4 regions of the Serratia sp. A07 genome follow, and region 3 is predicted to be linked to each of the others. Evidence: predicted binding sites of a transcription regulator. Region 3 holds the regulator's gene; each other region holds the start of a gene.
The links. Region 3 encodes PurR, which represses purine synthesis genes. Its sites were predicted from a motif close to CANGCAAACGTTTGCNTG; they were not measured.

Region 1: a site for PurR is predicted at 4,985-5,002, ahead of purL (phosphoribosylformylglycinamidine synthase). Genes of this name have one in related genera too.
Region 2: a site for PurR is predicted at 1,158-1,175, ahead of serA (phosphoglycerate dehydrogenase). Genes of this name have one in related genera too.
Region 4: a site for PurR is predicted at 1,688-1,705, ahead of AC4PR2_RS21615 (nucleoside-specific channel-forming protein Tsx). Genes of this name have one in related genera too.

What each region holds. Positions count from the first base shown of each region.
Region 1 is NZ_JBZXDO010000011.1:141,988-149,887, reverse strand. Features, by position in the region: gene AC4PR2_RS13925 (PTS transporter subunit EIIC) at 1-973, shown strand, start outside; gene yfhb (phosphatidylglycerophosphatase C) at 977-1,633, shown strand; gene AC4PR2_RS13915 (DUF2157 domain-containing protein) at 1,681-2,733, opposite strand; gene tadA (tRNA adenosine(34) deaminase TadA) at 2,851-3,357, shown strand; gene mltF (membrane-bound lytic murein transglycosylase MltF) at 3,358-4,818, opposite strand; gene purL (phosphoribosylformylglycinamidine synthase) at 5,094-7,900, shown strand, end outside.
Region 2 is NZ_JBZXDO010000014.1:76,749-84,648, forward strand. Features, by position in the region: gene serA (phosphoglycerate dehydrogenase) at 1-1,075, opposite strand, end outside; gene rpiA (ribose-5-phosphate isomerase RpiA) at 1,368-2,024, opposite strand; gene AC4PR2_RS15505 (LysR family transcriptional regulator ArgP) at 2,228-3,121, shown strand; gene AC4PR2_RS15510 (oxidative stress defense protein) at 3,170-3,901, opposite strand; gene argO (arginine exporter ArgO) at 4,023-4,640, opposite strand; gene AC4PR2_RS15520 (IclR family transcriptional regulator) at 4,765-5,583, opposite strand; gene AC4PR2_RS15525 (ATP-binding cassette domain-containing protein) at 5,958-7,511, shown strand; gene AC4PR2_RS15530 (ABC transporter permease) at 7,504-7,900, shown strand, end outside.
Region 3 is NZ_JBZXDO010000006.1:142,050-149,949, forward strand. Features, by position in the region: gene AC4PR2_RS09015 (Grx4 family monothiol glutaredoxin) at 1-98, opposite strand, end outside; gene AC4PR2_RS09020 (C40 family peptidase) at 514-1,332, shown strand; gene sodB (superoxide dismutase [Fe]) at 1,532-2,110, shown strand; gene cydH (cytochrome bd-I oxidase subunit CydH) at 2,172-2,261, opposite strand; gene purR (HTH-type transcriptional repressor PurR) at 2,586-3,611, shown strand; gene punR (DNA-binding transcriptional activator PunR) at 3,608-4,552, opposite strand; gene punC (purine nucleoside transporter PunC) at 4,676-5,887, shown strand; gene cfa (cyclopropane fatty acyl phospholipid synthase) at 6,231-7,382, shown strand; gene AC4PR2_RS09055 (I78 family peptidase inhibitor) at 7,455-7,748, opposite strand; gene AC4PR2_RS09060 (riboflavin synthase) at 7,803-7,900, opposite strand, start outside.
Region 4 is NZ_JBZXDO010000028.1:24,680-32,579, reverse strand. Features, by position in the region: gene AC4PR2_RS21620 (hypothetical protein) at 410-589, shown strand; gene AC4PR2_RS21615 (nucleoside-specific channel-forming protein Tsx) at 644-1,525, opposite strand; gene AC4PR2_RS21610 (hypothetical protein) at 1,899-2,171, opposite strand; gene yddG (aromatic amino acid DMT transporter YddG) at 2,245-3,138, opposite strand; gene AC4PR2_RS21600 (APC family permease) at 3,230-4,600, opposite strand; gene AC4PR2_RS21595 (glutamine synthetase family protein) at 4,909-6,327, opposite strand; gene puuD (gamma-glutamyl-gamma-aminobutyrate hydrolase) at 6,547-7,308, shown strand; gene puuR (HTH-type transcriptional regulator PuuR) at 7,305-7,862, shown strand; gene puuC (aldehyde dehydrogenase PuuC) at 7,878-7,900, shown strand, end outside.

The sequences.
Region 1 (7,900 bases), on a different contig from region 3:
TCTGATCACTGGCATCATCAACCTGCTGAAACGGCCTGACATCGCCGGCCAGCTGGCGGTGGACTACCCGAACGTGCTGGGGCTGTTGGCGATCTTCGGCAGCGCGGTGTTCGCCATCATGAACATTTTGGTCGGGGTCAACGCCGCGCGGGTATTCGGCGGCTCTCAGGCAATGGGCGGCGTGATGGCAGGCATTCTCTCCAGCCCGGCGCTGGCGCAGATTACCTTGTTCGGCGAGGCGTTGCAGCCGGGGCGCGGCGGGGTGATCGCCGTGCTGCTGGTGGTAGCGTTAATGTGCTGGGTGGAGAAACGCCTGCGCACGCTGCTGCCGGAATCGGTCGAACTGATCCTTAACCCACTGCTGACCACGCTGGTCACCGCCTCGCTGGCGATCCTGATTTTGCAGCCGATCGGCGGCATTATCTCCGACGCCATCGCCCACGGTGCCAATCTGGCGATCGACAAGGGCGGGCTGCTGGTGGGAGCGCTGCTCTCGGGGCTGTTCCTGCCGCTGGTGCTCTCGGGTCTGCATCAGGGGCTGGTGCCGATCCACGTCGAGCTGGTGCAGGCGCACGGTTCCAACCCGCTGCTGCCGATCCTGGCGATGGCCGGCGTCGGGCAGGTGGGGGCGGCGCTGGCGGTGCTGTTGAAAACCCGCAATGCGCGGCTGAAAAAGGTGATCAAAGGGGCGTTGCCGGTCGGCATTCTCGGCATCGGCGAGCCGCTGATCTTTGGGGTGACGCTGCCGCTGGGCCGGCCGTTTATCGGCGCCTGCCTCGGCGGTGCGGTTGGCGGAGCGCTGATCAGCTACTGGAAGGTGGCGACGGTGATCACCTTCGGCATTTCGGGGCTGCCTTTGGCGTTGACCATCGTCTCAGGTAAGGTGATGTTGTATCTGGCGGGGATGCTGATTACGATTATCGCCGGTTTTCTCTTCACCTGGATGATGGGGTTCAACGATCCCGAGGAGTAGCGTTTGAGCGACAAGCAGCAACAACCGGCCGCAGAGGGGCGCCGCGTGGTCTTTTTCGATCTGGACGGCACTCTGCATCAGGAGGATATGTTCGGCAGTTTCTTGCGTTTTCTGCTGCGCCGCTTACCGCTGAACCTGTTGCTGGTGATACCGCTGCTGCTGCCGATCGGTCTGGCGCTGCTGCTGTTGGGGCGCGCCGCGCGTTGGCCGATGAGCCTGCTGCTGTGGGCAATCACTTTCGGGCGTTCCGAAACGACGCTAAAGGCGCTGGAGCGGCAGTTTATCGAGGTCTTTCGCCAGAAGGTGACCGCATTTCCGGTGGTGCAAATGCGGCTGCGGCAGTACCTGGAGGAGCACGATGCCGACGTGTGGCTGATTACCGGCTCGCCGGAGCGGCTGGTGGAGCAGGTGTATCGCGATTCGGCGTTTCTGCCGCGGGTGCGGTTGATCGGTAGCCGCATCACGCGCCGCTGCGGCGGCTGGGTCTTGACCCTGCGCTGCCTGGGGGCTCAGAAAGTGGTGCAGCTGGAGCAGCGGCTCGGTGCGCCGCTGAAGCTGTACAGCGGTTACAGCGACAGCAAGCAGGATAATCCGCTGCTGTTCTTTTGTGAGCACCGCTGGCGGGTAAGCAAGCAGGGCGAGCTACAACAGCTGGAATAAACCAAGGGCGGAAGATTCCGCCCTTTCTGTTTTTATCGGCAGCGCGATCAGTCGTCGGTCACGTCGTGCGGCTTGCGCCCCAGCTGCCAAATCTTCTCCGCATAATGCCCCAGCGCCCACAGGCTCAGGCCGAGCAGCACGAAGAAAACCGCCTTCGGCATGCTGTCCCAGAAAAACTCGAACAGACGGGTATACAGGTTAATACCGAGGAAGGTCAGCCCGAAGCCGCGCAGCATGGCGTCGTCATGCTTCAACCCCAGCCAGATGGCGGCGAGGGCAGCCAGCCCGAATAGCAGGCTCCAGTGGAACAGCTCGATCTGGCGCGCGCTGTACCAGCTGTCGAGATCGCCGTAGTTGCCGAAGATAGACAGCAGCCACAGGGCGATAAACAGGTACAGCAGGCCCATCGCCAGCGACACCCGCTGCAGGCCGCGTTGCGCCAACAGCGGCCGCAACAGCAGCGCGGCGGCGATCAGCACCGCACCAAAGGCGATAAAGCGAATCGGGTAGCTCATGCCGAGCCAGTAGGCGCCCCAGCCGGACAGGTAGCCGGTCTCGGCGCCGAAGGCGTTGCCGAGCGACAGCAGGGCGAACCACCACACCAGCCCGGAGCGGCTGAACCAGCCGATCGCGCCGTACAGCAGCGCGGCGAACAGCAGCAGCACGGAAACCCGGCCGCTGCCGTTATCCAGCCAGACCCCCAGCTGCCATAAGGCGCAGGCGGTAAGCAACACGGCGACAAACAGCGCGGCCTCATTGCCGTAGCGTTTTTCCGGGTGGCGCCGGCGGCGACGCAGCGCCCAGACGTAGGCCAGCGCCGCCAGTATGCCGGCGATCGCCATGCGCACCGGCGCGTCGAAGCGGAACAGCCCGCTGAGCCATGCAAGCAGTTCGCTGTCGGCGAACAGGCTGGTGACGGCGATCAGCAGCGAGGCCAGCGCGGCGAGAAACGCATAGCGCGCCAGCCGCCGCCAGTCGAAAGGCTGCACGGCCACATGCTGCAGCAGTTGCTGCCGTTGTTCGGGCGTCAAGGCGCCTTCTCCCACCCAGCCGTCCAGCGCTTTGCGCACCACGACCGCGTTCTTTTTACTGAGTTTCATGCTTCTGGTCCCTGAATCACACGCTGATTCGGCCAGTATAGCCATTGGCGGGCGGCTACGACAAAGGGAGGCTAGTGTGTATAATGCCCGCCGCAAAAGCGCACGAGGAATTATGCGATGACTGAATATAACGATGAGTACTGGATGCGTCAGGCATTGCAGCTGGCCCTGCGCGCGCAGGAAGAGGGCGAGGTGCCGGTGGGTGCGCTGCTGGTGCTGGACAATCAGGTCATCGGCGAGGGCTGGAACCGACCGATCGGCCGACACGATCCTACCGCACACGCCGAGATCATGGCGCTGCGCCAGGGCGGCGCGGTGCTGCAAAACTACCGTTTGCTGAACGCCACGCTGTACGTCACGCTGGAGCCCTGCGTGATGTGCGCCGGTGCGATGGTGCACAGCCGTATCCGCCGGCTGGTGTATGGCGCCGCCGACGAGAAAACCGGCGCGGCCGGTTCGCTGGTGGACATTCTGCGCCATCCGGGCATGAACCATCAGGTGGAGATCGTCTCGGGCGTGCTGGCGGACGAATGCGCCGCCACCCTGAGCAATTTCTTCCGTCTGCGCCGTGAACAGAAAAAAGCGCTCAGGCTGGCGCAGCGGGCGGCGGATAAGCCGGAATAATCAGTAGTTGAGCGCCAGTTCCGGCATCACCGTCGGGTAGCCTTTCCCCAACGCCTCTTGCTCGGCGGCCGCTTGCGCCGCCTTTCTCTCTTTTTCCTGCAGATAGCCCACCAGACTGACCTGGTAGCGGCGGATGTTTTCTACATAGTTGTAGGCTTCACGCCCGCGCGCATAGCCGTAGGTCAGCTGCGGATAGTAGCGCTTCTGGCTGAGCATCGGCAGGCGCTGCTTGACGTCGACCCAGCTGTCTGGGTTGCCCTTTTGCGTCTTGGTCAGCTTGCGCGCGTCCAGCATGTGGCCCCAGCCCATGTTGTAGGCCGCCAGCGAGAACCAGATGCGCTCGTCTTCCGGCACGCTGTCCGGCACCTTGGCCATCAGCCGTTGCAGGTAAAGGGCGCCGCCTTGAATGCTCTCTTCCGGATCGAGGCGATCGTTGACCCCCAGGCCGTCGGCGGTGGCGCGGGTCAGCATCATCAGGCCGCGCACGCCGGTGGGCGAGGTGGCCTGCGGATTCCAGTGCGATTCCTGATAGGCGATGGCCGCCAGCAGCTTCCAGTCGATCTCGTTGGCGTGCTTCTCGAACAGCGGGCGGAAGTTGGGCAGCACCGAGTCGATGGCCGACAGGAAGGTTTTGGTGTCCACATAGTCGAAGCTGCCGACGTGGCCGAGGTACTTCTCTTCCAGCCGCGCCAGGGTGCCGTCGTCCACCATCTGGCTGTAGAAATCCAGCATCGCCGCGTACAGGCTGTCGTCGCCGTCGCGTTTTAGATACCAGGTGACCGGTTCTTCGTCGGTGACGTCGAACGCCACCGCCAGCTGCGGATGGATGCGCTGCAGCAGCGCGATGGTTACCGAATCGCCGAGGGTGTAGTCCAGCTTGCCGTCGGCCACTCGCTCCAGCAGCTCTTTGGAGGTGAGATCGCTGGAGGACTCCCAGGCGAGATCCGGGTATTTATCCTGCTTGAGCTGCTTTAGCGTGCTGACGTGCGCGGAACCGGAGGCGACCGCCAGCTTGCCTTTAATGTCGGCGAAGCCTTTTGGCCGCGGGGTACCCAGCCGGTACACCAGCTGTTGGGAAACGGAGTAGTAGGCCGGGCCGGTGCGCGCGCGGCTGAGGCGCTCCTGGTTGTAGATCAGGCCGGCCGCCAGCAGGTCAGCGTCGTCATCGTCCAGATCGTCGAACAGGTCATTGATGTTCTGATGGGGGATCACCACGAGCTTCACCCCGAGGTAGTTGGCGAAGCGCTTGGCCAGTTCGTAGTCGAGCCCACCCGGCCCTTGCTTGGTGTTGAAATAGGTCAGCGGGGAGTTCAGCGTGCTGATACGCAACTCGCCGCGGGAAATGATCTCCTGGAGTTGCCCGCCCTGGCCGCTGCGCCAGGTGATATTGGGCCACAGCGCGAGAGCCAGAAGCAGGGTGACAACGCCGATGAGGATGTAGTTTATTTTAAGACGTTTCAAATAGTTATCCAGTGGTGGCACAGGTACACCGGCGACGACAACCGCGACTTTTCTCATGGTTAAATCACCAGTGCCGGGGGCATTTTGCGCAACAAAACGCCAGTGTGCAACTTTATTGACACGTTATGACAATTCGACGGTGCGGCACGCTTTTATCAATAATCCCTACGCAAACGGTTTCGTCTGCGGCGAGGATTCTCTATAATGGCGCGCGTTTTCCCCTGTTGCGCCCAATGAAGCGTCTTATCCGCCGCTTCGAAGACGAGAGAACTTTGATTATGGAAATTCTGCGTGGTTCGCCCGCTTTATCGGCTTTTCGCATTACCAAACTGCTGTCCCGCTGCCAGGACGCCCACCTGCCCGTCAGTGATATCTACGCCGAGTACGTCCACTTTGCCGATGTTAGCGCACCGCTCAGTGCCGAAGAACACGCCAAACTTCAGCGGCTGCTCAAGTACGGTCCTTCTCTCGCCGAACACGCTCCCGAAGGTCGGCTGTTGCTGGTCACGCCGCGTCCGGGCACCATTTCTCCCTGGTCTTCCAAAGCCACCGACATCGCCCACAACTGCGGTCTGCAGCAGGTGGTGCGCCTGGAGCGCGGCCTGGCGTTCTACGTCAAGGCACCCGAGCTGACGGAAACCCAGTGGCTCCAGCTCGCTGCGCTGCTGCACGATCGCATGATGGAAACCGTCTTCAGCGAGCTGCAACAGGCCGAACAGCTGTTCGCGCACCATCAGCCGGCGCCGTATCAGTCGATCGACGTGCTGGGCGCAGGGCGCACCGCGCTGGAGCAGGCCAACGTCCGGCTCGGCCTGGCGCTGGCGCAGGACGAGATCGACTACCTGCTGAATGCCTTTACCGGTTTGGGGCGCAACCCGACGGATATCGAACTTTATATGTTCGCGCAGGCCAACTCCGAGCACTGCCGCCACAAGATTTTCAACGCCGATTGGATCATCGACGGCGAACAGCAGCCTAAATCGCTGTTCAAGATGATCAAGAACACCTATGAGCAGACGCCGGACTACGTGCTGTCGGCGTATAAAGACAATGCCGCGGTGATGGAAGGCTCGCAGGTCGGCCGCTTCTTCGCCGCGCCGGAGAACGGCAAGTACGATTACCATCAGGAAGAAGCGCACATCCTGATGAAGGTAGAAACCCACAACCACCCAACGGCGATCTCGCCGTGGCCGGGTGCCGCGACCGGCTCCGGCGGCGAGATCCGCGACGAGGGCGCCACCGGCCGCGGCGCCAAGCCGAAAGCCGGCCTGGTGGGCTTCTCGGTGTCCAACCTGCGTATTCCCGGCTTTGAACAGCCGTGGGAGCAGGATTTCGGCAAGCCGGAACGCATCGTCACCGCGCTGGATATCATGACCGAAGGCCCGCTGGGCGGCGCGGCGTTCAACAACGAATTCGGTCGTCCGGCGCTGCTGGGCTACTTCCGTACCTATGAAGAGCGCGTCAACAGCCACAATGGCGTCGAGCTGCGCGGCTACCACAAACCGATTATGCTGGCGGGCGGTATCGGCAACATCCGCGCCGATCACGTGCAGAAAGGGGAAATCACCGTCGGCGCCAAGCTGGTGGTGCTGGGCGGCCCGGCGATGAATATCGGCCTGGGCGGCGGCGCGGCCTCGTCGATGGCGTCAGGCCAGTCCGATGCCGATCTGGACTTCGCTTCGGTGCAGCGCGACAACCCGGAAATGGAGCGCCGCTGTCAGGAAGTGATCGACCGCTGCTGGCAGCTGGGCGACCAGAACCCGATCCTGTTTATCCATGACGTCGGCGCCGGCGGCCTGTCCAACGCCATGCCGGAGCTGGTGAGCGACGGCGGCCGCGGCGGCCGCTTCGAGCTGCGCGATATCCTCAACGACGAGCCGGGCATGAGCCCGCTGGAAGTGTGGTGCAACGAATCGCAGGAACGTTACGTGATGGCGATTGCCCCGGCGCAGATGGCGCAGTTCGACGAGATCTGCCGCCGTGAGCGCGCACCTTATGCGGTGATCGGCGAAGCGACCGAAGAACAGCACCTGACGTTGAACGACCGTCACTTCGACAACCAGCCGATCGACATGCCGCTGGACGTGCTGCTCGGCAAGACGCCGAAAATGACCCGCGACGTTACCCGCCTGCAGGCGAATGGCCAGCCGGTGCAGCGTGAGAACATCACGCTGGCCGACGCGGTGAAACGCGTGCTGCATCTGCCGGCCGTTGCGGAGAAAACCTTCCTGATCACCATCGGCGATCGCACCGTTACCGGCATGGTGGCGCGTGACCAGATGGTCGGCCCGTGGCAGATACCGGTAGCCGACTGTGCGGTCACTACCGCCAGCCTGGACAGCTACTACGGCGAGGCGATGTCGCTCGGCGAACGTGCGCCGGTGGCGCTGCTGGACTTCGCCGCCTCCGGCCGCTTGGCGGTCGGGGAAGCGCTGACCAACCTGGCTGCCACCGAGATCGGCAGCCTGAAGCGCGTGAAGCTGTCCGCCAACTGGATGGCCGCCGCCGGCCACCCGGGCGAAGACGCCGGGCTGTACGAAGCGGTGAAAGCGGTGGGCGAAGAGCTGTGCCCGGCGCTGGGCATCACCATCCCGGTGGGCAAAGACTCCATGTCGATGAAAACCCGCTGGCAGGAAGGCAACGAACAGCGCGAAATGACCTCGCCGCTGTCGCTGGTCATCACCGCCTTCGCCCGCGTGGAGGACGTGCGCCACACCGTGACGCCGCAGCTGCGCACCGATAAGGGCGACAGCGCGCTGCTGTTGATCGACCTGGGCAACGGCCATAACGCGCTGGGTGCCACCGCGCTGGCGCAGGTTTACCGCCAGCTGGGCGACAAACCGGCCGACGTGCGCAACGTTGCGCAGCTGGCGGGCTTCTTCAACGCCATGCAGCAGCTGGTGGCCGATCAAGCGCTGCTGGCTTACCACGACCGCGCCGACGGCGGCCTGCTGGTGACGCTGGCGGAGATGGCCTTCGCCGGTCACTGCGGTGTGGACGTCAATCTCGACGGCCTCGGCGACGATGCGCTGGCGGTGCTGTTCAACGAAGAGCTGGGCGCGGTGATCCAGGTGAGCGCCGA
Region 2 (7,900 bases), on a different contig from region 3:
TCTGGTTAATCTGCGTCAGCACGCCCGGGCGGTTTTCGTGGATGTGCAGCAGGCGGCTGGCATTCGGGCCATGCGCCGGCAGCGACACTTCCGGGAAGTTAACGGCGGACAGGGTCGACCCGTTGTCGGAGTATTTCGCCAGCTTGCCGGCCACTTCGTCGCCGATGTTCTCCTGCGCTTCCTGAGTGGAACCACCGATGTGCGGCGTCAACAGCACGTTGTCGAACTCACACAGCGGCGAGTTGAACGGATCGCTGTTGGTTGCCGGCTCTTCCGGGAAGACGTCGATCGCCGCGCCCGCCAGGTGATTGCTGGCCAGCGCATCGCACAGCGCGGGAATATCTACCACGGTGCCGCGCGAGGCGTTGATCAGAATGGCGCCTGGTTTCATCAGCGCCAGCTCTTCCGCTCCCATCATGTTCTTGGTGGCCAGCGTTTCCGGCACGTGCAGCGTCACCACGTCGCTCATATTGAGCAGGTCGGACAGATGGCGCACCTGCTGCGCATTACCTAACGGCAGCTTGTTCTCGATATCGTAGAAGAACACCTTCATGCCCAGCCCTTCGGCCAGAATGCCAAGCTGGGTGCCGATATGGCCGTAGCCGATGATGCCCAGCTTTTTACCGCGCGCCTCATAGGAGCCCACGGCCAGTTTGTGCCACACGCCGCGGTGCGCCTTGGCGTTGGCGGCCGGAATGCCGCGCAGCATCAACAGCAGCTCGCCCAGCACCATTTCGGCCACGGATCGGGTATTGGAGAAGGGAGCGTTGAAGACCGGAATACCGCGCTTGGTCGCCGCTTTCAGATCAACCTGGTTGGTGCCGATGCAGAAGCAGCCCACCGCCACCAGTTTTTCTGCGGCGGCAAACACCTCTTCGGTCAGATGCGTACGCGATCGGATGCCGACGAAGTGTGCATCGCGGATGGATGCCTTCAGCGATTCGGTGTCTAACGCACCCTTGTGGTATTCGATGTTGGTATAACCGGCGGCACGTAAATTATCGACCGTGCTCTGATGAACCCCTTCCACCAACAGGAATTTAATCCTGTCTTTCTCCAATGATACTTTTGCCATTTACCCGACCCTATGTTCAGACTTCAGAAGCGGCTGTGACGACACAGCTCCCATCCAACATAACAAAAATAACGCGGGCGGCAATACAAACGATTGCCTGCCCGGCAGGACAAGGCGCAGCGTTGATGACGGTTTACGGCAGAAAATGCCATAGGGAAAGTTTTCGGCAGAAGCTTTGGGGAGTCAGGTTTCACAATGTGACATAAGTCACCAAATTTGCCGTTTTTCAGAAAAGATATTTTAACCGAAGAATTATGCGGCCCGGCGCTACCGGGCCACAGACGGCGGAGGCTTATTTGACCACTTTCACGCCTTCCGGGGTGCCGACCAGCGCCACGTCCGCGCCGCGGTTGGCGAACAGCCCCACGGTCACCACGCCGGCGATGCCGTTGATCTTGTTCTCCAGCGCGATGGCGTCGGTGATGCTCAGGTTATGCACATCGAGGATCACGTTGCCGTTGTCGGTCACCACGTTCTGACGATACTCCGGCAGGCCACCGAGTTTCACCAGCTCACGCGCCACGTAAGAGCGGGCCATCGGGATCACTTCCACCGGCAGCGGGAACTTGCCCAGCACGTCCACCTGCTTGCTGGCGTCGACGATGCAGATAAATTTCTTGGCGATGGCGGCGATGATCTTCTCGCGCGTCAGCGCAGCGCCGCCGCCCTTGATCATCTGCATATGGCCGTTGATTTCGTCCGCGCCGTCCACGTAGATATCGAGCGAGTCCACTTCGTTGCTGTCGAACACGTGGATGCCGAGGCTTTTCAGCTTGGCGGTGGAGGCATCGGAGCTGGACACCGCGCCTTCGATCTGGTGCTTGATGGAGCCCAGCGCGTCAATAAAGTGGGCGGCGGTAGAGCCGGTGCCGACCCCGACGATGGTGCCCGGCGTCACGTATTCCAGCGCCGCCCAGCCCACCGCTTTTTTCAGTTCATCCTGCGTCATAATATGTCCCTTGCCTCTGTACGAAAACGTGTGCGTATTATAGGGTAAAACGCTGTTTTTCACGCCGGCAGGATCACACTTATTTACCGCAGCCCGCATTTTTACCCGCTTGGCGGCGAGGTGGGGGCGTGATTTTCCACCTGCGCCGTGCGCAAAATGTGGCATAGTGCCGGTATCATTCTAATTTAAGGGATATCTTTCCGATGAAACGCCCAGACTATCGTACGCTGCAAGCGCTGGACGCGGTGATCCGTGAGCGCGGCTTCGAGCGCGCCGCTCAAAAACTCTGTATCACGCAATCGGCGGTATCCCAACGCATCAAACAGCTGGAAAACCTGTTCGGCCAACCGCTGCTGGTTCGTACCGTGCCGCCGCGCCCGACCGAACAAGGGCAAAAGCTGCTGGCGCTGCTGCATCAGGTGGAGTTGCTGGAAGAAGAGTGGCTGGGCAACGACACCGGCGTCGACACGCCGCTGCTGCTGTCGCTGGCGGTCAACGCCGACAGTCTGGCAACCTGGCTGCTGCCGGCGCTGAAGCCGGTGCTGGCGGACTCCCCCATTCGCCTGAATCTGCAGGTGGAAGATGAAACCCGCACCCAGGAGCGGCTGCGCCGCGGTGAGGTGGTGGGCGCAGTGAGTATTCAGCCGCAGCCGCTGCCGAGCTGCCTGGTGGATCGGCTGGGGGCGCTGGATTACCTGTTCGTCGCCTCCAGCGGCTTCGCCGAGCGCTACTTCCCGAACGGCGTCACCCGCTCCGCGCTGCTGAAAGCGCCGGCGGTGGCCTTCGATCATCTCGACGACATGCACCAGGCGTTCCTGCAGCAGAACTTCGATCTGTCGCCGGGCAGCGTGCCCTGCCACATCGTGAACTCGTCGGAAGCCTTCGTGCAGCTGGCACGCCAGGGCACCACCTGCTGTATGATCCCTCACCTGCAGATCGAAAAGGAGCTGGCATCCGGTGAACTGATCGATCTGACGCCGGGGCTGTACCAGCGCCGAATGCTGTACTGGCACCGCTTCGCGCCGGAAAGCCGCATGATGCGCAAAGTGACCGACGCGCTGCTGGAACACGGCCACCAGGTGCTGCGTCAGGATTAAAACGAAAAAAGGTTCGCCGCAGCGAACCTTTTCTTCAATACGAACACCTTACTGCGCGGCGTTGCGCTGCAGCTCAAACACCACATCCACCTGATCGTCGAAGTGAATGCTTTGCTGCTCATAGGTTTGCGCCGCGTCGCTTTCCGCCGCCGCACCGGCCGCCTTATACATCCGCGCCACCGGCATCGGCTGGTAGTTGGCGACCCGGTAGCGAATGCTGTACACCGGCCCCAGCTTGGCGTGGAAGCCTTTGGCCAGGGATTCGGCCTGCTGAGTCGCGTTCTCGATCGCTTTTTGCCGCGCCTGCTCACGATACACGTCCGGCTTGGCGACGCCCAGCTCCACTGCGCGGATCTCGTTCAGGCCGGATTTCAGCGCGCCGTCCAGCAGCTCGTTCAACTTGTCCAACTGACGCAGGGTCACCTGCACCTGGCGCACCGCCCGGTAGCCCTTCAGCACCGACTCGCCGGTTTTCAGGTAGTCATATTCCGGCTGGGTGCGCAGGTTGGCGGCGCTGATGTCTTTCTTCTCGATGTTATTTTTCTGCAGGAAATCAAAGTACTGCGCCACACGCTCGTCCACCTGCTTCTTCGCCTGGGCGGCGTCTTTGGAGGAAACGCTCACTTCGATCGCCAGGGTGGCGATATCCGGCGTGGCGTCCACGCTGGCGGTGCCGGAGGTGACGACGTGCGGCCCTTCAGGCACTTCAGCCGCCTGCAGCGCCATCGGTAACGTCCCTAATCCGACCATTGCGGCCATAGCCAATGCTTTTAGCTTCACAGTGTCTCCTTAATGACAGGCTGTCTCTGATCGCCGGCTTTTCCCTGTGAGAACCGCCGGATTCCTGGCATCAAACGTAGCATATCGCGCGGCGTTTTGAATTCGGATTAGTGACAAATTCTTATAAATTTGCCCCCTGCCAGGCCAGCTGCAGCGCGATGCCCCACATCACCAGCCCAACCAGCGCGTTGATGATGCGCTGCGCCCGCTGCGTGTTCAACCACGGCGCCAGCCAGGAGGCCAGCAGCGCCAGCCCGAAGAACCACACCGCCGACGCGCTGACCGCCCCGAGCGCGAACCAGGAGCGCACGTCCGCCGTCAGCTGCCCGCCCAAACTGCCGAGCACCACAAAGGTATCCAGATAAACGTGCGGGTTCAGCCAGGTGACCGCCAGCATGGTGACCACGATGCGCCAGCGGCTCTGCGCCAGCTCCTGCGCCGCGGCCTGCGCCGGTTGCGGGCTGAAGGCGGAACGGAACGCGCCCCACCCGTACCACAGCAGAAACGCCACCCCGCCCCAGGTGACCAGCGCCAACAGCAGCGGCGAGCGGGTCAGCAAGGCGCTGCCGCCGAAAATACCGGCGCAGATCAGCACGATATCGCTCAATGCGCACAGCGAAGCAATCATCAAATGATACTGGCGGCGAATGCCCTGATTCATCACGAATACGTTCTGCGGGCCCAGCGGCAGGATCATGGCGGCGCTCAGGGCAAAGCCCTGCAGGAAGACGGCTAACATGGGGATTCCTCGAATGATAAAAGGCGCCGGACGAGGGCGCGTGTCGGTCAACACGCGCATCATACGAGGAAGCGATCATTAGGTGAAATTGATGTTTCTAATCCAGTATCAGAGACGCTAATACTCAAATCGGCGTGACGAAACCCAGCTCCTGCGAGATGCGTTGCGCGGTGGCCAGCACCGGTTTAATCAGGCTTTTGACGCCGATTTGCTGCAGCTTGGCGGTCGGCAGAGAAACCGACACCGCATAAGGCACGCGCTGTTGAATATCGAACACCGGCGCCGCCACGCAGGAGACCCCCAGCTCGTTTTCCTCGCGATCCATCGCCATGCCGCGCTGGCGAATATCGGCCAACTCCTCATGCATCTTCGGCAGCTCGGTAATGGTATTGCGCGTCAGCGTCTGAATCTCTTGCTGGTGAGTCTGCCAGTAGTGGGCCGGGTAATCGTCGTTGCCGTAGGCCATGAAGATTTTCCCCATCGCCGAACAGTACAGCGGCATATGCTGGCCGATATAGGCGCGGGTGCGCATCATGCCGGTGGTCGGCTCCAGCTTGTAGATCAGGATAACGTGGTCGTCTTCGCGGCTGGAGAAGTTGACCGTCTCCCCCACTTCCAGGTTCAGCTGTTCCAAATGCGGCGCGGCCACGTGAATGATATTGAGTGACGACAGCGCCTTCTGGCCGATGGAAATGAACTTGGTGGTCAGGCGGTAGCTGCCTGGCGACGGCGCCTGGGTCACATAGCCGCTGGTGTGCAACCCCTGCAGCAAGCGGTGCACCGTGCTCTTGTTCATACCGGCCAGCTCGGACAGATGCGCCAGCGGACATCCGTTGGGGAAATTGCTCAGGATCTCAATCAACTGCAAACCGCGGAACAGGCTTTGGCTGCCCAGCGGTTTGTCTTTCTTGTCATCTTTCTCGTCGACGGCTTTCAGGCTCATAGCGAAAATCTCTCCAGTGTCGAACCGCCAACCGGCGCTGCGGCGAAGTCAGCAGGCTCTTTGCCGGGCATGTTACCCCAAGGCCTGCATCAGGTGAAGACGGAACGCCGTTTCATTGTCCGCAGCGGGCCAAAAATCCGCAATATTTCCCCCTCATTGAAGTGAGCCATCGGTCACACTTCCGCAAAGTAAAAAATAACTCATTGTTTAATATAAAAAATTAAAACCTCATCGCCTTTGATTTAGCGCAACGAACGTCATATTATTTTTGAAATTGTATTTCGCATGTTGAAATTTAAAGGCCAGATACTCACCAGCGGTTTAGCTGATTTGCCCGGCATCTTCGCACGGGCGCAACACCAGGGGCGCATCACATGACTATCGATAATGCGGCACAACCCATCCTTACCCTCAGCCACATCGTCAAACGATTTGGCGGCAACGTGGCGGTCAACGACGTCAGCCTGCAGGTGATGCCGGGCGAGGTTCTGGCGCTGCTGGGCGAAAACGGCGCCGGCAAATCGACGCTGATCAAAGTGCTGGCGGGCGTCTACCCGCGCGACGGCGGCGATATTCGTTTTCAGGGCGCAAGCATCGCCTCCGCCGCCGCGATAAAAAGCGCCAGCCGCCAGCCGATCGCCTTTATTCATCAGGATCTCGGCCTGATTGAATGGATGACGGTGGCGGAGAACATGGCGCTGGTGATGGGGTTTCCCCGCCGCTTTGGGTTGATCGACTGGCGCGCCATTCGCCGCCGGGCGGCGCAGGCGCTGCACGACGTCGGCATCGCGCTCGATCCCGATGCGCGCGTCTTCGAACTGTCGCGCACCGAAAAATCGCTGCTGGCGATCGCCCGCGCGGTGGCGGTCAACGCCGAGCTGCTGGTGCTGGATGAACCGACCGCCTCCCTGCCCGCCAACGACGTGCGCCATCTGTTCGCCGTGATCAACCGGCTGCGCGCCAAAAAGGTCGGCATGATTTACGTCACCCACCGCCTGGACGAAGTGATCGAAATCGCCGATCGGGTCTGCGTAATGCGCGACGGGCGCTATGTCGCCGGCGGCCGCACCGCCGACTACTCGCTGCGCGATCTGGTGCAAACCATCGTCGGCGAAGCGATGGCGGACGATCAGCGCGAACCGCTGCCGGAACATCGTCCGCCGGTGCTGCAGCTCGATAGCGTCACGGTGGGCGACATCGGCCCGGTGAGCTTCGATTTGCAGCCGGGCGAGATGCTGGCGCTGGCCGGCCTGCGCGGGGCCGGGCAAGAAGAGATTGGCCGGCTGCTGTTCGGGTTGCGCCAGGCCGACGGCGGCGCGATTCGGTTTCGCGATCGGCCCTATCAGGCGAGCTCCCCACGGCAGGCGATGGCCTGCGGCGTTTCGCTGGTCGCGGGCGATCGCACCGGCGAAAGCCTGGTGATGTCGATGAGCGTGCGTGAAAACCTGTTTATCAACCTCTGCGCCAGCGGCCACCGGCTGCTCTCGCGCTATGGGCGGCGAGCGGAGATCGGCGCCAGTTGGTGGAAAGTGCAGCTGTTCGACGTGCGCCCCAAGGACGTCAATATCGATATCAGCGCGCTGTCCGGCGGCAACCAGCAAAAGGTGGTGATGGCGCGCTGGATGCATCTGGGGGCGCCGCTGCTGATCCTGGAAGATCCCACCGCCGGCGTGGACGTCGGCGCGCGAGCGGAAATCTACCACCTGCTGAATAAATCCCTGGCGGAAGGCGTGGCGGTGCTGGTTATCTCCAACGATTTCGAGGAGATCGCCCATATTTGCAACCGCGCACTGGTATTCAACCGCGGGAAAGTGGTCGGCGAGCTGAAAAATCAGCAGGTGTCATTCGCCAATTTATTGGAGCTGGCCTCTGCCAGCACCGGGGAAAGCGTCGCAATCACGTCAGAATCCGAGGTAGGCCATGTCTAAAACATCCGTTAAATCAACCGCGCTGGAGCAGCGCGTCAGTCTGGCGCAGGACGGCGCCGGTCCGTGGCTGATGCAGGTCCTCACCCGCTATGGCCTGCTGCTGCTGTGCATCGCGCTGGTCGTGCTGTTCTCACTGCTCACCCCCTCCTTCGCATCGATGCTGACGCTGCAGGCTATCTTGTCGAGCAAGGCCAAAATCGCCCTGTTGGCGCTGGCGGCGACCATCCCGATGATCGTGGGCAAGATCGATCTTAACGTCGGTTTCGGCATTGTGCTGTGGCACATTCTGGCGATCACGCTGCAGGTGGAATACGGCTTCTCCTGGCAGATGGCGGTGCTGACGGTGCTGGCGATCTCGGCGCTGTACGGATTGCTGAACGGCATTCTGG
Region 3 (7,900 bases):
GAGAAGCCGCAGCTCGGCAGCTTAGGCGAACCTTTCATGTACAGCAGAATCGGGTTTTCAGCGATCTGGTGCTGAATTTTTTCAAGTGTCGTCGTCATTTATTGCTTCCTCAAGCCACATTTCATGGCTACAACATGCATCACGCGGGCTATTGTAGCGGCTGGAACAGTCGCAAGAAAACGCCATCTTTTGCAAGGATATTCGCCCGCCGCCGATCGCGTTTCACCGGCCACGTCATTCCGGTCAAAACATACGTCGAGAATAACATTTTTAATCCGACCATTTCACTAATATATTGCGTCGCGATGACGGCGAGGATTAATTATATCCCCACCGCCAACTGGCGCTTTTTCATACATCAACAGGCTGATTTTGAACCAAAAAAAATGTCATTAACGTTTTCTCACAATATGGATTATTATTTATGAGTTCTTCGCTGTTTTATATGGCGAAATTCGGGAATACTGTAACTCTTTCGATATCCGTTTCGGGGCCAAGGTTGGTGACGTCGACATGCGTTTAATTCTTACGCTCTTTGCGCTGCTGTTTACGCAGCTCTTCTTCAATTTGGCGCACGCTGCGCCACAGGCGCGTGTTGCCGCCGAGCAGCGTAAAAGCCATGCCAATGAAGCGCGGCCCGATGACCGCAGAAAAAAGAAAGCGGACAAAGCCGCCAAAAAAGCCAAAGTGACGGCCCCCGAGAAAAAAACCAAGACCGCCAAGGCAAAAAGCGAGAAAAGCGCGAAAAAGATCGTCAGCGCCAAACCCAAGGCCAAAGCGCAGAAAACCGCCAAGATTAAAGTCACCCCGCCGAAAAAAGGCTATAAAAAAGGCTATGGTCGCCACCGCGAAGCCGGTATGGCCACCGCCAAACTGGCGCGTGAAGAAAAGCCGTTGAAACTCAGCCCCGCGCACAAAAAACGCTACCAGCACGCCAAGCAGACCGCGATGGCCAAGCTGATGGGACAGATGGGCAAACCTTACCGCTGGGGCGGCAGCTCGCCGCGCACCGGCTTCGATTGCAGCGGCCTTATCTATTACGCCTATAAAGACGTAGTGAAAATCAAGATGCCGCGCACCGCCAACGAGATGTATCACCTGCGCGATGCGGCGCCGATCAAGAAAAGCGAACTGGAAAGCGGCGATCTGGTGTTCTTCCGCATCAACAACCGCGGCGTGGCGGACCATGTCGGCGTCTACCTCGGTAACGGCAAGTTCATCCAGTCGCCGCGCACCGGTGAAGAGATCCGCATCAGTCAGCTCGACAACGACTATTGGCAGAACCACTACATCGGCGCACGCCGCGTAGTGACGCCGAAAACCATTCGTTAATGCCCTGTTCTGCGCGGTTGCGGCCCCGGTCGCAACCGCCTGCTCAAGCTATCGTCCATCGCACTTCCCCACGCGCATTTCTCGCTTTTCCTCCTGTTTTTTATGATGAAAATTGTTAAGATTGAATGACCACAATAAAAAACGGCCCATACGGCTCTCGCCCCGGCGGGAAGCGAATGGCGCTGTAAAGGAGGAAGCAATGTCGTTTGAATTACCTGCATTACCGTATGAGAAAAACGCGCTCGAGCCGCACATCTCCGCCGAGACCCTGGAATACCACTACGGCAAACACCACAACACCTACGTGGTTAACCTGAACAACCTGGTGAAAGGCAGCGAGTTCGAAGGCAAATCGCTCGAAGAGATCATCAAGACCTCTAACGGCGGCGTCTTCAACAACGCCGCGCAGGTGTGGAACCACACCTTCTACTGGCACTGCCTGTCGCCACAGGGCGGCGGTGAACCGCAGGGCGAACTGGCGGCGGCAATCGTCAAATCCTTCGGCTCTTTCGCTGCGTTCAAAGAGCAGTTCACCGATGCCGCAGTGAAAAACTTCTGTGCAGGCTGGACCTGGCTGGTGAAAAAACCGGACGGCGCGCTGGCGATCGTCAACACCTCCAACGCGGCCACCCCGCTGACCGGTGAAGACAAACCACTGCTGACCGTTGACGTATGGGAACACGCGTATTACATCGATTACCGCAATGCGCGTCCAAAATACCTGGAAAACTTCTGGGCGTTGGTCAACTGGACCTTCGCAGCGGAAAACCTGGCGTAAGCGCAGGTTCTGAGGTGATAAGGCGCAGCCAAGCTGCGCCTTTTTTATAACCGGGGGTAAATCAGTTCAACGCGGCAACGAAGCTGAAAGCGATAATGACCGCCAATGCGCAGACGGTGGTGAACAGCGACATCTTCAATTCGGTATCCATGACAACTCCTTTAAAATGGGCTTTCCTAAGCATAAAAGGCGCACAATTAGTACGTCAAATCATTTTCCCACAGTTCGCCGATTAAATCTTGTTATCATTTCCCGGTTTATAATCTCGATTACCTCTTCCACTTTTGTTCAATATGCGACAAAATTCGCAGTTCACAACTGCGTACCGGCATCCATGCCCCTCCTGATTAAGCGCTGAAGACTTCAACACACTAAAAACTCAGTTTTCGCTTCTCTGGAGAAGGATCTACGTAGGCAAACGATTAACATCACACTTACATGCTGTAAACATGTGAGTTCAGGAGTCATTCCTTACATGGCAACGATTAAAGATGTGGCCAAACGCGCGGGCGTTTCCACCACCACCGTTTCGCACGTCATCAATAAGACTCGTTTCGTCGCCGAAGAGACCAAAGCGGCCGTGTGGGCCGCCATCAAAGAACTGCACTACTCGCCGAGCGCCGTGGCGCGCAGCCTGAAAGTCAATCACACCAAGTCGATCGGCCTGCTGGCCACCTCGAGCGAAGCGCCCTACTTTGCCGAAGTGATCGAGGCGGTGGAAAACAGCTGCTACAGCAAAGGCTACACCCTGATCCTGTGCAACTCGCACAACAATCTCGACAAGCAGCGCGCCTACCTGGCGATGCTGGCGCAAAAGCGCGTCGACGGCCTGCTGGTCATGTGCTCCGAGTACCCCGATCAGCTGCTGGGCATGCTGGAAGACTACCGCAACATCCCGATGGTGGTGATGGACTGGGGCGCCGCGCGCGGCGACTTCACCGACACCATCATCGATAACGCGTTCGAAGGCGGCTATCTGGCCGGCCGTTACCTGATCGAGCGCGGCCACCGCGATATCGGCGCCATTCCGGGCCAGCTGTCGCGCAATACCGGCGGCGGCCGTCACCAGGGCTTTATGAAGGCGCTGCAGGAAGCGCATATCGACATTCGCGAAGAGTGGATCGTCCAGGGTGACTTCGAGCCGGAGTCCGGCTACAAGGCGATGCACCAAATCCTGTCGCAAAAGCAGCGGCCGACCGCGGTATTCTGCGGCGGCGACATCATGGCGATGGGCGCCATCTGCGCCGCCGACGAGCTGGGGCTGCGGGTGCCGCAGGATATTTCCGTGATCGGCTACGACAACGTGCGCAACGCCCGCTACTTCACCCCGGCGCTGACCACCATTCACCAGCCTAAAGAACGCCTGGGCGAAATGGCCTTCACCATGCTGCTGGATCGCATCATCAGCAAACGCGAAGAGTCGCAGGTGATCGAAGTGCATCCGAAGCTGATTGAACGCCGCTCGGTCGCCGACGGCCCGTTCATCGACTACCGCCGCTAATCCCCCGCGCCGGAAGCCTGCGCGGCTTCCGGTTCCGCCTCGCTCAGCCACTCCTGGTTCAGCGTCTCCCCATCGCCCAGATACGCCAGCAGCCAGCTCATCGCCGGTGAGGGTTTATCCTGCTGCCAGGTCAGGCAGCAAGGGCTGGCGGGAAACGGCTGCTGCAGCTGCAACGCCTTCAGCTCACCGCGCTGCACCCGCGGCAGCGCCCGATGTGCCGGCATCATGCCGACGCACAGCCCGGCGCACAAACAGTCGAGCGCCGAAGTCCAGTCCGGCACCACCAGCCGCCGCTGGTTATCCAGCGTCCAGGTGACGCGCTTGGGCAGATTGCGCGAGGTGTCCTCCAGGCAAAGCGAAGGGTACGGCCGCAGCTGATCGTCATTCAGCGGGCCTGTCAGTTGCGCCAGCGGGTGCTGCGGGCTGACCACGCACAGCCAGTTCATATAGCCCATGTCGCGGAAGGCGAAGCCGCCGCCGACCGGCACCGCACGGGTGGCGCCGATCGCCATGTCCGCCCTGCCGTCCACCAAGGCATCCCACACGCCGTTGAACACCTCGGGTTGCAGCATCAGTTCGACGTCGGGGAAATGACGGTAGAAATCCAGCACCAGTTGGCGGCTGCGCTGCGGTTTGACGATGATGTCCACCGCGATATTCAGCTGGCCGCGCCACCCGTTGGCCACCTGCTGACAGTGGCGGCGGGTGTCGAGCATTTTTTTGATAACAACTCGCGCATCTTTGATAAACAGCGCGCCGGCCGGCGTCAACTCCACATCGCGGTGACGCCGCTCAAACAGCGGCACCGCCAGCCATTGCTCCAGCTGCCGTACGGTATAGCTCACCGCCGACGGCACCCGGTGCAGTTCCTGCGCCGCCGCGCTGAAACTGCCGGTGCGCGCCACCGCGTCGACCACTTCAAGAGAATATTCAGACCACATCGCTTTGCCTTCAATTTTTTTAACAGCACTTTGCAAATATTACCGTTTCACAAGCAGAGATCCAGCCGGATACACTGGCCGGCGCTAAAAACCTGCGACATTAAAATATTAACGAGAAATACCATGCGAAATTCCTTTGGCTTTATGTTCTACCTCGCCGGCCTGAGCATGCTGGGTTATCTGGCGACCGATATGTACCTGCCCGCCTTCGGCGCCATGCGGGAAGAACTGCAAATTTCCGCCGGCGCGGTGAGCGCCAGCCTGAGCATCTTCCTGGCCGGCTTCGCCTTCGCGCAGCTGCTGTGGGGGCCGCTCTCCGACCGTCTGGGCCGCAAACCGGTCTTATTGATCGGCCTGACGCTGTTCGCTCTCGGCTGCCTGGGCATGCTGTGGGTAGAGAACGCCGTGCAGCTCTGGATCCTGCGCTTTATTCAGGCCGTCGGCGTCTGTTCCGCCGCCGCCATCTGGCAAGCGCTGGTGGTCGACCGCTATCGCGAAGGCCAGGCCAATCGCGTATTCGCCACCATCATGCCGCTGGTGGCGCTGTCGCCGGCGCTGGCGCCGCTGCTGGGCGCCTGGCTGTTGAACCACGCCAGCTGGCGCGCGATCTTCGCCGTGCTGCTGGCCATCACCGTACTGCTGCTGCTGCCGACGCTGATGCTCAAAGAGCGCGCCAAAACGCAGCCCACCGCCGAGGCGCCAAAAAACGGCGTCAGCTTCTGGCGACTGTTGAAATCCCCGGTGTTCAGCGGCAACGTCACCATGTACGCCGCCTGCTCGGCAGGCTTCTTCGCCTGGCTGACCGGCTCGCCGTTCATCCTCGGTGATATGGGCTATGGCCCGAGCGACATCGGTCTGAGCTATGTGCCGCAGACGCTGGCTTTCCTGCTGGGGGGCTATGGCTGCCGCGCCGCGCTCAAGCGCATCAATGGCAAAACCCTGCTGCCGTGGCTGCTGGTAGCTTATGGTGTCAGCATGGTGGCGCTGTATCTGGTGGCGACCCTGACCGCACCGACGCTCACCACGCTGCTGATCCCGTTCTGCGTGATGGCGCTGGTCAACGGCGCCGGCTATCCGATCATGGTGGCGAATGCGCTGATGCCGTTCCCGGAAAGCAGTGGCAAGGCCGCCGCGCTGCAAAATACGCTGCAGCTGGGGCTGTGTTTTGTGGCGAGCATGCTGGTGTCGGCGTTCATTGCCCAGCCGCTGTTGGCGACGGTGACGGTAATGGTATCGACGGTGATCCTGGCCGCGCTGGGGTATTTCCTGCAGCGGGGAAAAGCCGTTGACGCGCAGCAAAAGGCGCAGCGGGAACATGCTAACTCAGCGTCATAATTACCAAGTTTAATAATCACTTAAAGAATATGCGTGCCGAGTGCGATTTACAGTTGAGTCAACGCCTCGGCACGCCTATACTCAAAAACAACCTTGTAAAGTAACACCTTATAATCTCTATATCTCAATTAGCACTTGTGTACGCGCTTTGCGTCACACTCTTTTTTAAGGATGCGTTTATCCCGCGCCGTTCGCGCCGGGTCGTTTCTTTAAATTTCCTCTGTTCATAGTCGGATATCAGACGCCGCGGGCCTATTTTCCGCCGGTAAACGTATGCACCCGCAGAAATTGTCTAAGCTGTTTCCTAACGGGTCATCAGTCAGAAGAAGGTGATGGAGAAGCTATGAGTTCATCGTGTATAGAAGATCTGAGCATCCAGGACAATCAGTGGTACCGTATCGCGCATGAAATGCTCGGCCTGGCCGGCATTGAAATCAACGGATCGCGCCCCTTCGATATTCAGGTTAAAAACCCCGATTTCTTTAAACGCGTCCTGCAGCAAGGGTCGCTGGGGCTGGGCGAAAGCTATATGGACGGCTGGTGGGAATGCGAGCGGCTGGATATGTTCTTCCAGCGCGTGGTCAGCGCCGGGCTGGAGAAGAAACTCCCCCACCACCTGAAAGATACCCTACGTATCGCCGCCGCGCGCCTGACCAACCTGCAATCGAAAAAGCGCGCCTGGATCGTCGGCAAAGAACATTACGATCTCGGCAACGATCTGTTTACCCTGATGCTCGATCCTTACATGCAATATTCCTGCGGCTACTGGAAAGACGCCACCACGCTGGAGGAAGCGCAGGAAGCGAAGCTGCGGATGATCTGCGAAAAACTGCAGCTGCAGCCAGGTATGCGCCTGCTGGACATCGGCTGCGGCTGGGGCGGTCTTTCCGCCTATGCGGCGAAGCATTACGGCGTGTCGGTAGTCGGCGTAACCATTTCTGCCGAACAGCAGAAGCTGGCTCAGGCGCGCTGCGCCGGGCTGGATGTGCAGATCCTGCTGCAGGATTACCGCGATCTGCATCAGCAGTTCGATCGCATTGTCTCGGTCGGCATGTTCGAGCACGTCGGGCCGAAAAACTACCGCACCTATTTCGACGTGGTGGAGCGCAATCTGGCGCCGCACGGCCTGTTCCTGCTGCACACCATCGGCTCCAACAAGACCGATATGAACGTCGATCCGTGGATCAACAAGTACATTTTCCCGAACGGCTGCCTGCCTTCAGTGAGCCATATCGCCGAAGCCAGCGAGGGCCATTTCGTGATGGAAGACTGGCACAACATCGGTGCCGACTACGATCGCACGCTGATGGCCTGGTTCGAACGCTTCAAACAGGCGTGGCCGCAGCTTGCCCCGCGCTATTCCGAACGCTTCGAGCGGATGTTCAGCTACTACCTGAACGCCTGCGCCGGCGCGTTCCGGGCGCGCGATCTGCAGCTGTGGCAGGTGGTGTTCAGCCCGAAAGGCGTTGAAGGCGGCATTCGCGTCGCGCGCTGAACGCTTTCCCGATAAAAAAGCCCCGGCAACATCATCGCCGGGGCTTTTTTTTGCTCTTTCGGACGCTGCGGGTTAACCGCAATAAACTCGAATGATTTTATCGTTGCTATCGCCAAGGAAGTTCAGGCGGCGCAGGTTGAAATCCATGGTAACGGCAGAGTTGTACGGAATGGCGCGCACCTTGGCGTCGATCCGCACGCCTTCCAGCGAGGTCATCGGCTTACCGACGAAGTTTTGATACTGCGAAGCGCCGCAGGTATCATCCGCATCGGCCATTTGCGCGCCGGCGCCCTGCTCAGGTGAGCTGCTGCAGGCGCTCAGCGCCAGCAACGCGGTTAACAACAACGTTTTCCCATAAAACTTCACGCGTTTCTCCTCTCTGCTTATGATTCGATACCGGCGGCAACGCCAGAATCGCTGTCAGTCTTTGTGCGCCGGCGCCATCGCCGCCGCCAGCGTCGCTTCCCGGTTGGCCAGCACGCGCTCGACGGTATCCACCACCGCCTGCGTTTGCGGAT
Region 4 (7,900 bases), on a different contig from region 3:
CTATAGCGGGCCTTTCCCGGACGAAGTATAAGGAAAACTCCGAGATGATGACGCGCGAGACGGCAGACGCGCCAAAATCTTGTTTTAACGCAAAACGCCTCGAAAATGCCGATACTTACCTCAGATTATTCTTGAAGAAAAATAAGCCTTACGCTAGCGTGGGAAGGTAACAAAAAAGAGTTAGCGTGCTCTTTTTCGTCGCACCTCAAATCTTATTCTTATCATCCATAATGATAATAGCGAACACTTCCCGCCTCTCCGTGCGGGATTCTTTTTCCCGCCGCCGTCGCCCCAATCTGGTGCTTTATGTTGAGATTTAGTTGCCGATAATTTACATTCGCTGTCTGAGAAACCTCAACCTCCCGCGGTGGCCAGGCTGGCAACGGGTGGGCGTTCAGGAGCAAAAGACGTGCAAATGACCCTCATGGAATACATCACTCGACACTTTAACGGCGATCTTCATCGTTACGCGCAGTCGGAAGGCGTCAGCCGTGAACAAATCATTAGTTGGATAAATAATGAATGTCACGTGATCAAAGGTAGGCTGTTTATGCCGGTGAAGCATCTCCCGGTCGAACAAGCCCAGTGATGACGAAAAAAAACCCCGCCAGGCGGGGTTTTCTGTTTCTGATAACACGGAAAATCAGAAGTTATAGCCGACCACGAGGTAATAACCCCAACCGGTAGACTTGATCGGGCCCTGCGGGGTGCCGATATCCGCGCCATCCTGCCACTGGCCGCCGTTATGGAAATAACGCGCCACGAAAGAATAGTGCCAGTGATCGTAGTTCAGCGCCAAAATATGGCTGGAGGCGATCGAGTTGCCGGTGCGTACCTGTTTGCCGGTGCCGTCAACCCAATGGCTGTCCTTGCCCAGATCGGAACCGAAGTCGAAGTTGGTGAAGCCGATGTAGCTCAGGTTGCCGCCCCACACCTGGGTCAGCGGCACGAAGTATTTCACCTTGAAGCGGTAACCGTCCCAGCTGTTCTCGTTGGCAGCCTGGTAGTTTTCCCACTGGTATTTGGCATAGATGTTCATCGACAGGCTCATCGGCAGGCCGGTGTCGATATCGGTGCCCAGACCCATGTACCAGGTGTTTTGACGGCCGTCGGCGTTGTGGCCCAGATCATAGATGTAGTTGTTGGCGAAGTACCACTCTTTGAACGGCCCGAAGCTCAGATCGGTGCCGGTCAGCTTGTCGATGGAGAAGCGCGGTTCAATCTCCATAAACATTGGGGAGCCTTTGTCCCAGATGCCGCGGTCCGGGGTGTTGCCCACGCCGAAGAACTTCGGCACGTCAACGTAACCGTAGAAATCGAACCAGTCTTTCTTGGCGAAGGCTTCGTATTCGAGATACACGTCGTTATTCAGCTGCGGTCCGAAGCGGGTGTGGTAGCTGCCCACCACGTTGACGCTCTGGTGCCACCAGTCGGAGACATATTGACTGTCTTTGCTATCAGCCATTGATGATGCACTGTAAGACGCTGCGAGCAGTACACCTGCTGCGAGAGCTATTTTTTTCATTTTATTACCACATGCTTAAAGGGCCATTTCCTGCCCGTTTAGAAAAGATGACAATGAGTCTGCCGACACCTGGCGTTGTCTTCACACAGAAACTCGGATGACGCGCGCATTATAGAAACCACTGACTGTAAGAATCTGTGATCCAGTTACGCATTTCGCGAATAGGTAATCGATTGCGTTCACATTTGTCAAATTATGTTTCATGCAAATTCACATTCGCTGTGATTTTAGTCATGCACATCGATTTTTAGCGCAGTTTTTGAGCCAACCGTCATCAGGGCGTCACCTGCCCATTATCGCGACGTGGAAAAGAAAAAGCCGACGCATGAACGCCGGCCTTCATCAAAATCAACAGAAAATACGCAAAGCGAAATCAGTTCACCGCCGGCACCGCCTTGGCGATGTTTTCCTGGCGGAACGCCACCTCCTCGCCGTTTTTCACCTCCCAGCTGGCGACCGGAATGTCGGTCTTGGGCGCCGCCGCAACGACGGAACCGTAAATCAGCTTGTCGTCGCGGCGCAAAATATAAACGTCGAGCTGATATTCATGCCGCAGATTCGCCGTGGTCAGGCGCACGGTATCGCCGCGTTCATAGTGATGCGCGTCGATTTCGGGTTGTTGAATAAATTGAATGTCGCTTCTCATCGTCGTCGTTCCTTCAGGCAACATGGCTAGTTAAATTCTAGTTCAACATTGCGCCGACGGCGGATAATTTCCGTTAATTTCCACGGGTTGCCCGCCAACAGATCAGCGAGCCGAGCGTCACCATCGCCACGCCCTGCCAGAAATTGGCGGTTAGCGAGGTGTGCAACACCAGCGCGGCGAACACCGCCGACAGCACCGGGGTAAAATAAGAGACGGTGGCCAGCAGCGTCATGTTGCCGTGCAGAATGCCGACGTTCCAGGCGGCATACCCCGCCCCCATCGCCACCCCGGCGCACAGCAGCGTCAGGGTCACGCCGAGGCTGAACTGCATGCCGCTTTCCGCGCTGAAGGCATACTTCAGCCACAGCGCCAGCGCGGTCAGCACGATGAACAGCACCACGCCGTTGCTGCCCTGGGCGATCTTCTTGGTCAGGTTGCAGTACAGCGCCCAGATCACCGCACCGCTGAACGCCAGCCCGTAGCTGAGCGGATTGCTGCGCACGTTGGCCAGCATTTGCGCCGGTGACCAGCCACCCTCGCCGCTCATGATCCAGCCGATGCCGAACAGCGACAGCAGCAGCCCCGGCAGCAGCCACCATTTGGCCTTTTGCCCGTTGAGCGCCAACGCCATCAGCACGGTGAAACAGGGCCACAGGTAGTTGATCATGCCCACTTCTATCGCCTGCAGGCGGGTATTGGCGTAGCCGAGCGACAGCGACAGGCAGATCTCATAGCTGACGAACAGCAGGCTGCCGACGATGAGATAAGGCCGCGGAAAGCTGCGCCATTTCGGCACGCCGAGCGCCACCAGCAAAAACACCGCGCTGACGCTGTAGATCATCGCCGCGCCGCCGATCGGCCCCAGCCCTTCGCTGACGCTGCGGATAAGGCCGACGACGCTGCTCCATAGCACAATGGCCAATAAACCGAACAGCGTGGCGCGGGTACGCGAGGGCAAAGCGGGCATAAGGCGGATCCAATGGGTTATTTTTTATCAGGTTTTTCACTCTACTGCCGCACGCGCCAAAAAGAAAGGCGGGAAATTCCCGCCTGTGATTTTATTGCTGCGGCTGCCGCTCGAGCTGCGGCGGCGGCTGGCGAAAACGCCGGGTCAACCAGGCCAAATAGCCGAAGCCCAGCGTCGCCCAGATAAGCCCCATGGTCAGCGAGCTCTTCTCCAGGTTCAGCCACAGCACCCCCACCGTCAGCGCCCCCACCAACGGCAGGAACAGGAAGTTGAAGCGATCCTTCCAGCTTTTGTTGCGCCCTTCGCGAATGAAGAAGTGGCTGATGACCGACAGGTTGACGAAGGTAAAGGCCACCAGCGCGCCAAAGTTGATCAACGCCGTGGCGGTCACCAGATCGAACGACAGCGCAGACAGCGCCACCAGCCCGACCATCAGCACGTTGAGCGCCGGCGTGCGCCATTTAGGGTGGATGTAACCGAAGAACTTCTCCGGGAACACGTTATCGCGCCCCATCACGTACAGCAGGCGCGACACGCTGGCGTGCGACGCCAGGCCGGAGGCCAGCGTGTTAATGAAGGTCACGCACAGGAAGATCGACTGGAACAGCTTGCCGCCGACGTACAGCGCGATCTCCGGCAGTGCCGCGTCGGGCTGGTGGAAGCGTTGAATGGACGGGAAAAACAGCTGAATGAAGAACGACACGCTGATAAAGATCACCCCGCCGTACAGCGCGGTCAGGAAGATGGCGCGCGGGATCACCTTGGCGGCGTCGGGCGTCTCTTCACACAGCGTGGTGACCGCATCGAAGCCGAGGAACGAGAAGCACAGGATAGTGGCGCCGGTAATGATCGGCAGCAGATGCGCATTCTCGCTGAGGAACGGCCGCAGGCTCCACACCGTGCCCATCCCCTCGCCGTTGTGCAGGCCGCGCACCACCAGGTAGATAAACACCAGAATGATCGCCACCTGCGCCAGTACGAACAGGGTATTGAAGTTGGCCACCAGATTGACGCTTTTCAGGTTGATGGCGGTAATCAGGATAACGAAGCCCACCACCCACACCCAGGGCGGCACTTCCGGGAACAGCGCGGTCAGGTAAATCTTCGCCAGCAGCGTGTTGATCATCGGCAGGAACAGATAATCGAGCAATGATGACCACCCTACCAGAAAACCGACGTGCGGGTTGATCGCCTTCTGCGCATAGGTGTAGGCAGAGCCGGCGGTAGGAAACTGGCGCACCAGTTTGCCATAGCTGATGGCGGTGAACAGCACGCCAGCCAGCGCCAGCAGATAGGAGGTCGGCACATGGCCGTCGGTGAGGCCGGAGACGATGCCGAAGGTATCGAACACCGTCATCGGCGTCAGATAGGCCAGGCCCATCATCACCACCTGCCACAGCTTGAGGGATTTGCGCAGCTGCGGTTTGCCCGCCGGGCCGCCGTCGATGGCTTTAATCGTCATGGCATTTCCCCTCTTGGTCCTCTGCTGTCAACCGTGCAACGTCATTCAGAGAGGCCGCGGGGAAACTGCTGCTCAGGCGGCGGGAAAAACGGGTTGGGATCACTGTCGGGCGGCCGGCGACCGGCCCGTAAGCACTGCGGCACAGGCAAACGTCTGCGCAGGGGGATGACTGAGTCATGGTTATTTCCTCGTCGGCGTCCTGTACGCCGTGATAGAAGAAATTCTGTACCGCAGCGCGCAGCCTCACCGGCCACAGGAGAGCCGATGAAATGCGCCAGACGCGCGCGGTCGTCGCAGGGCGAGCGGGATCAGGCGTTTTTCAGCATCCACTCGATTTCGGTTTCGGTGATCAGGCGCTCGAACTGCACCAGCTCATCGGTTTTGCAGGCCAGGTAGACATGGCTGAAACGTTCGCCCAGCAGTGCATTGAGCACCGGCTGATGTTCGAACTCGTACAGCGCGTCGCTCTGGCGAATCGGGAACGGCAGCCCGTCCTGCTCCAGCCCGTTGCCGGTCACCGGCTCAGGCAGCGGCAGCGCGCTTTCCAGGCCGTAGACGATGCCGGCCAGAATGGTCGCCATCACCAGATAAGGGTTGGCGTCGGCGCCCGCCACGCGGTACTCCACGCGGTGGTTGTCGCGATCGCCGCAGGGAATGCGCAGCGCCACGGTGCGGTTGTTATGCCCCCAGGAGGCCTGGGTCGGCACGTACATGCCGGGCTGGAAGCGGCGGTAGGCGTTAACGTTCGGCGCCAGCAGCGCCATCGAAGACGGCATCAGGGCGATCATGCCCGCCAGCGCCTGTTTCAGCAGCGCCGAGTCTTCGCCGTCGTCGTCGGCGAACACGTTGTTGCCCTGCGCGTTCAGCATGCTGATGTGTACGTGCATGCCGCTGCCGGCGTGCTCCTCATACGGCTTGGCCATAAAGGTCGCCTGCATGTTGTGGTTCTCGGCCACCATGCGCACCAGCCGCTTCAGCGCCAGCGCGTGATCGCAGGCCTGCAGCACGTCGTCGGTATGGTGCAGGTTGACCTCGAACTGCCCCGGCGACGCCTCCGCCACCGCGCCGTCCGCCGGAATGCCCTGCAAACGCGCCAGTTCGTCGATCTCGCTCAGCACGTCGGCGAAATGGTTCAGGTTATCGACGGAATACACCTGGCTTTGGGTGTTGCGCTCTTGCGTGCCCGGCGCGCACGGCGGCTGCAGATAGCCCTCTGCGTCGCGTTGACGATCGATGAGATAAAACTCCAACTCTACCGCTACCACGGGGGAAAGCCCGCGCTGACGCAAACGCTGCCACACTCGGTTCAGCACATTGCGCGGTTCAACGTCAAAGGGAGTGCCATCTTCATCCAGCATGGTGAGCAGCACCTGCGCAATATATTGCGGATCCGCCGCCGACGGCGTCAGCGTGCCCGGCACCGGCACGCACACGTGATCCGGCTCGCCCAGTTCCTGCCCCAGCCCGGCCTCTTCGACGACGTTGCCGAGAATATCCATCGCAAATACCGACGCCGGGAAGTAACAGCCCTTCTCCAGCTTGCTTAGGCCGCCGACCGGGATGCGTTTGCCGCGGAAGCTGCCGTTCAGATCGGTCAACAGTACGTCGACATGTTGGGTTAACGGATAACGCTCCAGGTACTTCTTCACTTCGCGCTGGAACGCGCTACTTCGTCTCTCTTCACTGTGCTGAACAAAGTTTTCCACTTCTACGATGTTGGTCTGCATGGTTCACCCGCCGTTTGTGTTTTGCTGTCGTCGATGTTTATTGACCGTCTTGTTCAATATAATGCCCACAAATGAAACGTAGATGAAACAAATTTGTTTTGCAAGTGTTACTTTTGGTTTGAATATTGCCCAATCGACTGCTAGATTTATAGAATATTGAACGAAATCGGCGGTGGAGAAGCTTATCGTTCATAATTTCGAACGTACCAAGGGGATAGCATGGACAATATATTTAACAGACCAGTCATTGGCGTCGTCATGTGCAGGTATAGGTTAAACGGGCACCTCACACAGACCTTGCAAGAAAAGTACCTGAATGCCGTTATCACCGCCGGCGGCTTGCCGATCGCCCTGCCGCACGCGCTGGCGGAGCCGGAAATGCTGGCGGAACTGCTGCCGCGCCTCGACGGCATTTTGCTGCCGGGCAGCCCCAGTAATGTGCAGCCGCACCTTTATGGTGAAAACGGCGATGAGCCTGACGCCGATCCTGGCCGAGACGCGTTGAGCCTGGCGCTGATCCGCCAGGCGTTCGACAGGCGCATTCCCCTTTTCGCCATTTGCCGCGGCATGCAGGAGATGGTGGTCGCCACCCAAGGCACCCTGCATCGCCGCCTGTACGAACTGCCCGAGCTGCTGGAGCATCGTGAAGATCACGACCTGCCGCTGGAACAGCAATACGCCCCCGCCCACGAAGTCATCGTTCAGGAAGGGGGGCTGCTTTCGCAACTGATACCGGATTGCAACAGATTCTGGGTGAACTCGCTGCACGGCCAGGGCGCCAAAACCCTGGGCGCGAGCGTTCGCATCGAGGCGCACGCCGCCGACGGGCTGGTGGAGGCGATCAGCGTGCGCGATCAGCCTTTCGCGCTCGGCGTGCAGTGGCACCCGGAGTGGAACAGCGACGAGTACGCCCTGTCGCGCCTGTTGTTTGATGGTTTCATTACCGCCTGTCGGAACTATCAAAAGGAAAAACGCCCATGAGCGACGTCAGCTTGGCACCGGGAAAACGTCTGTCGCAGATCCGTCAACAATTAGGGTTGTCGCAGCGCCGGGTCGCCGAACTGTCTGGGTTAACCCACAGCGCCATCAGTACTATCGAGCAGGACAAGGTCAGCCCGGCCATCAGCACGCTGCAAAAGCTGCTGACGGTATACGGTCTGTCGCTGTCGGCGTTTTTCGCCGAGCCGGAAAAACCGACGGAGCCGCAGATCGTGATCGGCAGTGACGATCTGATCGAAATCGGCAGCCAGGGCGTTTCGATGAAGCTTATCCACAACGGCGACCCGAACCGCACGCTGGCGATGATGATCGAGACCTACGAACCGGGCACCACCACCGGCGAGCGCATCAAGCATCAGGGGGAAGAGATCGGCACGCTGCTGGAGGGTGAAGTGGTGCTGCAGGTCAACGGCCAGAGCTATCACCTGTTGGCTGGGCAAAGCTACGCCATCAATACCGGCATCCCCCACAGTTTCAGCAACACGTCGGCGCGCATTTGCCGGATTATCAGCGCCCATACGCCGACGACATTCTGATCAACGGAGCCAGGCATGAACTTTCACCATTTGCAGTA